Regions from separate parts of the Mycolicibacterium anyangense genome, predicted to be linked through region 2. Evidence: predicted binding sites of a transcription regulator. Region 2 holds the regulator's gene; the other holds the start of a gene.

Region 1 (3,415 bases), 4.8 Mb from region 2:
GCGGTTGGCGTGGCTCAGACACAGGTCCCACGAGTGCGGCTCGCGGTTGATCGCCAGCGGTCCGACGACAGCCGTGGAATCGGAGTAGACGAACGTCAATGTCGCGACCGCATAATGGGGGCACGCGGGCCTGCAGCAGCGACGGGGAACATTCACGCGTGTGAGGCTATCGCGCGACAATTGCCGGTAAGTGGCGGACACGCGCAGCGGCGGGGCCGTCGATTCCCAACCGTTACGATCGCTGGCGTGGCCGATTCCCGCAGTTCCCGCCGAGGTGGTGGTTCCGGGGGTTCCGCAAGCTCACGACGTGGGCGCGAGATGCGCGGCCCGTTGCTGCCGCCGACAGTTCCCGGCTGGCGCAGCCGCGCCGAACGCTTCGATATGGCAGTACTGGAAGCCTACGAGCCCATCGAGCGCCGCTGGCAACAGCGGCTCACTGCGCTGGACGTCGCCGTCGACGAGATCCCCCGGATCGCTCCGAAGGACCCCGACAGTGTGCAGTGGCCGCCCGAAGTGGTGGCTGACGGACCGATCGCGCTGGCGCGGTTGATCCCGGCCGGCGTCGACGTCCGGGGCAACCCGACGCGCGCGCGAATCGTATTGTTCCGCAAGCCGATCGAGCGACGAGCCAAAGACTCGATCGATCTCACTGATCTGTTGCATGACATCCTGGTGGCTCAAGTGGCCACCTATCTCGGGGTCGAACCCACCGTGATCGACCCGAGCCTGGAAGAGGATTAGCGCGTCAGATGATGCCGCGCTTGAGGCGACGACGCTCCCGTTCGGAGAGCCCGCCCCAGATGCCGAAGCGCTCGTCATGCGCGAGGGCATAGTCGAGGCACGCATCCTTCACCTCGCAGCCCAAGCAGATTCGCTTGGCCTCACGGGTGGAGCCGCCCTTCTCAGGAAAGAACGCCTCCGGGTCGGTTTGGGCGCACAGCGCCTTCTCCTGCCATTGTTCGTCGCCCGGCTCCATCGGAATCACATCGACGGGATCAGGCACCAAACTCAGGTGAGCGCGCGCCGTTACCCCCGTGTTCTCCGAGCCAGTAATGGTGTGCGGCGCCCCGAGCGCACCAATGAAGTGCTGATAGGACATTCCCGCCTCCTCACCTGGTTTCGTAGATCTGCTGTCGCCCACTATTCGAGTGTGGCCATCCCATTCGAACATTTGGTCGAATCTCGGTCTGCGACACCGAAAACGGCAGGTGGACCGCGAAATGACACTGATGTGATTAGACACGCCTCGGCCTGTGCGGTCAAGCGAAAGGACAGAAGTTGATACCACTTTCCTCGGACAATTCGGCGAGTCGATGCCCCGGCGTGTCACGGAGGTAACGCGATCGTGACCGAGTGCACGGCCCAACAGCCGACCGCCTAGTGTCGGTCGGTGTGAAGATCACCGTTCTGGTCGGCGGCGTGGGAGGCGCCCGATTCCTCCTCGGGGTGCAACGACTGCTCGGTTTGGGCCAATTCGCCGGCCAGTTATCCGCAGCCGCAAGCGATCTTGATCACCAGCTCACCGCGGTGGTCAACATCGGCGACGACGCGTGGATGCACGGTGTGCGGATCTGCCCAGATCTGGACACCTGCATGTACACCCTGGGCGGCGGGATCGACCCCGAACGGGGGTGGGGTCACCGCAACGAGACCTGGAACGCCAAAGAGGAACTCGCCGCCTATGGTGTGCAGCCGGATTGGTTCGGACTGGGCGACCGCGATCTGGCCACCCATTTGGTGCGCAGTCAGATGCTGCGGGCGGGATATCCACTGTCACAGGTGACCGAAGCGCTGTGCGACCGCTGGTCGCCGGGTGCCCGGCTCCTACCGGCCAGCGACGACCGTTGCGAAACACACGTGGTGATCGACGATCCGCAGACCGGTGACCGTGCGGCAATTCACTTCCAGGAGTGGTGGGTCCGCTACCGCGCCCAGGTCCCCACCCACAGTTTCGCGTTCGTCGGCGCTGAAACCGCCAAAGCCGGGCCAGGTGTCGCCGACGCGATCACCGAGGCCGACGTCGTCATGTTGGCGCCGTCGAACCCGGTCGTCAGTATCGGTGCGATCCTCAACATCCCGGGTATCCGCGCCGCGTTGCGCTCCACCGGAGCACCGGTGGTGGGCTACTCCCCCATCATCGCCGGAAAGCCATTGCGGGGCATGGCTGACGAATGCCTATCGGTGATCGGCGTCGAGACCTCCTCACAGGCCGTCGGGCGGCACTACGGTGCGCGCTCGGCAACCGGCATCCTGGACTACTGGTTGATCTCGGAGACGGATCACGCCGACATCCCGGGTGTGACGACGGCAGCCATTCCCCTGTTGATGTCGGATCCGGATGCGACGGCCGAGATGGTGCGCGCCGGACTGGAACTCGCGGGCGTGACGCCGTGAGCATCGGCTCGAGCCCGACGGCGCGGCCGAGCATCGAGCATGGCAGCGCGGCGCCGATCGAGATCCTGCCCGTCACCGGGCTTCCCGAATTCCGGCCAGGTGACGACCTCGTTGCGGCGGTGGCAGGCGCGGCGTCCTGGCTGCGCGACGGCGACATCCTGGTGGTCACCAGCAAGGTGGTCTCCAAGTGTGAGGGGCGCATCGTGTCCGCGCCCGCCGATCCCGAGGAACGGGACGCGCTGCGCCGCAGGCTGATCGACGACGAGGCGGTGCGGGTGCTGGCCCGCAAGGGCAAGACCCTGATCACCGAGAACCGCAACGGTCTGGTGCAAGCGGCCGCCGGGGTCGACGGGTCCAACATCGGGACAACGGAATTGGCGCTTCTCCCGGTGGACCCGGACGCAAGCGCGGCCGCCCTGCGCTCGGCACTGCGCGAGCAGTTGGGTGTCGACGTGGGCGTGCTGATCACCGACACCATGGGCCGGGCGTGGCGCAATGGGCAAACCGATGCCGCGATCGGTGCGGCCGGGCTGCCGGTGCTCTACGGCTATGCCGGTGCCGTCGATGCCCACGGAAACGAGTTGGTGGTGACCGAAGTCGCCGTCGCCGACGAGATCGCCGCAGCCGCAGACCTGGTGAAGGGCAAGCTCACCGCGGTGCCGATCGCGGTGGTGCGCGGACTCCGGCTGGCCGACGACGGGTCGACTGCGGCCCGGCTGCTGCGCGGCGGCGAGGACGACCTGTTCTGGCTCGGCACCGCCGAGTCGATCGAGCTGGGCCGCCGCCAAGCTCAGCTGCTACGCCGTTCGGTCCGCCGGTTCGCCGACGAGCCCGTCGACCCGGTGCTGATCGAGGAAGCGGTCGCCGAGGCCTTGACCGCGCCCGCGCCGCACCACACCCGCCCGGTCCGATTCGTCTGGGTGCAGGATCGCGGCAGGCGCATCACGCTGCTGGACAGGATGAAGGATGCCTGGCGCGCTGACCTGACCGGTGACGGCCGGCCCGCCGAGAGCGTCGAGAA
Region 2 (3,415 bases):
CGGCCGCACTCCGGGCAGGACCGGCGCCGGCGAATGGCCTGGCCCTCGTCGGTCTCGCGGGAATCGACCACCCGAGAATCGGGATGACGGCAAAACGGACAATGCATGACCGCTCCTTCGCCGCCGCAACCGGGTGATGTGAACCACCCAGAGCCTACCTGCGCCGTCCACCGGGGTGCGCCGATGCCGCCCACGGCCGGGTCCGATCAGCCGATGGGGGCGATCAGCGTCTGCCCCGCATCCAGTGCCGCCGAGTCGAGTTTGTTGAGGTCACGGATGCGCTGGACCACCTGCGCCACCGGTGCGTCCGGGGCCACCCGAGATGCCACCTGCTGCAGCGTCTCACCGGCCTGCACCCGCACCACGGCGAGCTGGTCGGGCACCTGCACGGTCGACACCTCCGCGGAGCTGAGGTGGAACAGCGAGCCCAACCACAGCGTGATCAGCGCCGCCACCCCGGCCAGCACGATGGTGACAGTGGTACTGACCGGCTTGCGGGTATGCGCCGCCTGCGACACGCCAATGCCGGTGCCCCGGTAGCGCAGGGGCGCGCCGGCGGGCCGCGCCGGACCCGGCCGCCGAGGACTGCGGGCGCGGACCGGGCGAACCCGATCAGCAGCGCCGGGCTGCTCGGCCGGCCGACGGTACTCAGACGGCCACGCCACCACCTGTCGATCGTCGATGACTGTCATGTCCGCTCCTTCCTCCGATATGCCCGCGGTTCGCTCTTGTGTTCGAAATATACTCGATCATCTGTTCGATACTCGAACATGCGAGCGAGCGTGTCGGAAGAATAAAACGGACCACCGACAAGTTTCGGCGCCCGCCATTCCGATCCACGCGACGCCGGGACGACACGCTCGAACAAATGTTTGATTGTGTCCCCGCATGCGACTACATTCGGCGCTATGAGTGACCGCAGTGACACATCGTCTTCATCGCCGGGTACCGAAACCGCCCGATCCGATTCGGGATTGACCGAGCGGCAGCGGACCATCCTCGAGGTGATCCGCACCTCGGTCACCACGCGTGGCTATCCCCCGAGCATCCGGGAGATCGGCGACGCGGTCGGGCTCACCTCGACCTCCTCGGTGGCCCACCAGTTGCGCACGCTGGAGCGCAAGGGCTATCTGCGCCGCGACGCCAACCGCCCGCGCGCCGTGGACGTCCGCAGCGCGGACGATCTGCCGGCCACACCCGTCACCGAGGTCGCGGGTTCAGACGCGCTGCCCGAGCCCACGTTCGTGCCGGTGCTCGGCCGCATCGCCGCGGGCGGCCCCATCCTGGCCGAGCAGGCCGTCGAGGAAGTCTTCCCGCTGCCGCGCGAACTCGTCGGCGAGGGTTCGCTGTTCCTGCTCAAGGTGGTCGGCGAGTCGATGGTGGATGCCGCCATCTGTGACGGTGACTGGGTGGTCGTGCGTCAGCAGCACGTCGCCGACAACGGCGACATCGTGGCCGCAATGATCGACGGCGAGGCCACGGTCAAGACGTTCAAGCGCACCAGCGGTCAGGTCTGGCTGATGCCGCACAACCCGGCGTTCGACCCGATCCCCGGTAACGACGCGGTCATCCTGGGCAAGGTCGTCACCGTAATCCGCAAGCTCTGACGGCGCCCGGGCCTACTCGGCTTTGTGAAAGCCGTTGGCCTGGGCCAGTTCCTCGCTGGCGAACCACACCTCGGGAATGGTGTGCTCGTAGAGCTCGGAGTCCGGCGTGTAGTACAGGCCGGAGTGGGTGTTGGCCTTGATCACATAGCCTTCCGGCGCCTGATAGGGATCGGCCAGCGGAAGATGAATTGCGGGCCGGGCCTGACCTTCGTCCTCATGGGTGTCGGACTGCAAGTCCTGAGCCGGTTCGAGGGTGACGTCCTCGTCGGGCACCACGGGAACCTCGTCCGGCTCCTCGACAGCCCGGCGGCGACGCGGGGCCCCGATCTCGCCCATGTCCAGACGCCACATCGACTGGGACTCTTCGAGATTCACCGCCGCGTGCCGGCCGGAATCGCTGGCTTCCTCGGCCTCGTACTGGTCGGCTTCCTCGACCTCCGCGTACTCCACGTAGTCCGGGTGGGTGTCGTCGGGATGAGCATCATCGGGTGCGGGTTCGGCCGCCTCATGGTCGACGGGAATCCGGGTGGGCGTGGTGTCGATCGAATCCTGGTCGCCGTCGAACACATCGTCGGGGCCGGGCATGGTCTTGCCACCCGCAGCCGACCAGCTGAACCCGGACGAATCCGGAACCTGGACGCGACTCCCCTCCGGATAGGACGCATAACGCGATGTCTCCGGCTCACCCGGCCACCGATCGTCGTCCTCGTCGTAGTCGGCGTCCTCGAAGTCGTCATCCTCGGCAGCAGCGGCCCGGCGGCGCTGCAGCCACAACAGGCCCAGTGCGATCACGCCGACGAGCAGGATCGCCGGAATGATGACCAGCAGCCACCACCAATGCCAGGCGAAGTTCTTGCCGCCCTTGGTGTCCGACGTGCCGGAAGTCGGCGGTGGGGTGCCGCTGGGCAGTTCGAGGCCCGACAGCTGTCCGGCCAATTCCGGCGGCTTGGTGCTGAAGCTGTCGTTGGACTTGTTGAACGAGATCTCGCCACCGCTGAACTTCTGGGTCAGGGTGTCGCCGTCGGCCGTCTGCTCACCGGTCGGCACACCCAGCGATCCCGTCGCGCCGCCGAGCTTGGCCCAGGCCGCGTTGATCGCTCCGCGGACGACGATCGCCCCGTTGTCCGGCGTCCAGAAGATCACCGGTTTGTCCGGTGCGCTGAAGGCGCTCACCCGGCTGTTGGGGGCGCCGCCGTCGGCCTCGGTACCCGTCGGCAGGCCGAGATCACCCTTCGGGCCGCCCAGCGAGTCGTACTTGGCCAAGATCGCTCCGGTGACCGCATGGGCTCCGGTGGCCGGCGAGTAGAAGATCTTGCCGCCGGCGTAGTCCTGGGCAGTGCCGTCGCTACCGACGCTGTACTGCGCACCCTGGCGAGCGCCCAACGTGCCGGTCAGACCACCGGCCGCACGCCAGGCCTGGTTGATCAGGGTGGTCGGATCGGCGGGGACCTCGACACCGGACAGGTTCGCGGCCAGATCCGGCGGATCGGTGGTGAACACCTTGGTGGCGTTGTTGTAGGAGACCGTCCCGCCGGTGAACTTCTGGCTCACGACGTCACCTTCATAGGTCTCGTCGCCGGTGGGTGCGCCGAGCGTGCCACCGGAGCCACCGAGCTTGTCCCAGGCGGCATTGATGGCACCGCGCACCACCCGCGCACCGGTGTCGGCGGTCCAGAAGATCGCGGGCTTGTCGCTGGCACTGAAGGTGCTGACCCGGCTGTCCGGGCCCAGCAGGCCCGCCACTTCGTCGATGGTCGGGAAGCCGAGATCACCGTCGGCGGGGCCACCGAGCGCCTGGTACTTGTCGA

What was found. The regulator LexA, encoded in region 2, represses DNA repair genes until DNA is damaged. The targets are predictions, from matches to a motif close to CGAACANNTGTTCG.
Region 1: the regulator LexA is predicted to act here: its motif matches at 1,165-1,178, upstream of cofD (2-phospho-L-lactate transferase).

What each region holds. Positions count from the first base shown of each region.
Region 1 covers NZ_AP022620.1:5,528,553-5,531,967, reverse strand. The annotation lists gene G6N35_RS26145 (DUF3499 domain-containing protein) at 1-156, opposite strand, end outside; gene G6N35_RS26140 (metallopeptidase family protein) at 319-741, shown strand; gene G6N35_RS26135 (WhiB family transcriptional regulator) at 746-1,099, opposite strand; gene cofD (2-phospho-L-lactate transferase) at 1,393-2,394, shown strand; gene G6N35_RS26125 (coenzyme F420-0:L-glutamate ligase) at 2,397-3,415, shown strand, end outside.
Region 2 covers NZ_AP022620.1:735,300-738,714, reverse strand. The annotation lists gene nrdR (transcriptional regulator NrdR) at 1-107, opposite strand, end outside; gene G6N35_RS03435 (LysM peptidoglycan-binding domain-containing protein) at 207-692, opposite strand; gene lexA (transcriptional repressor LexA) at 909-1,607, shown strand; gene G6N35_RS03425 (LGFP repeat-containing protein) at 1,620-3,415, opposite strand, start outside.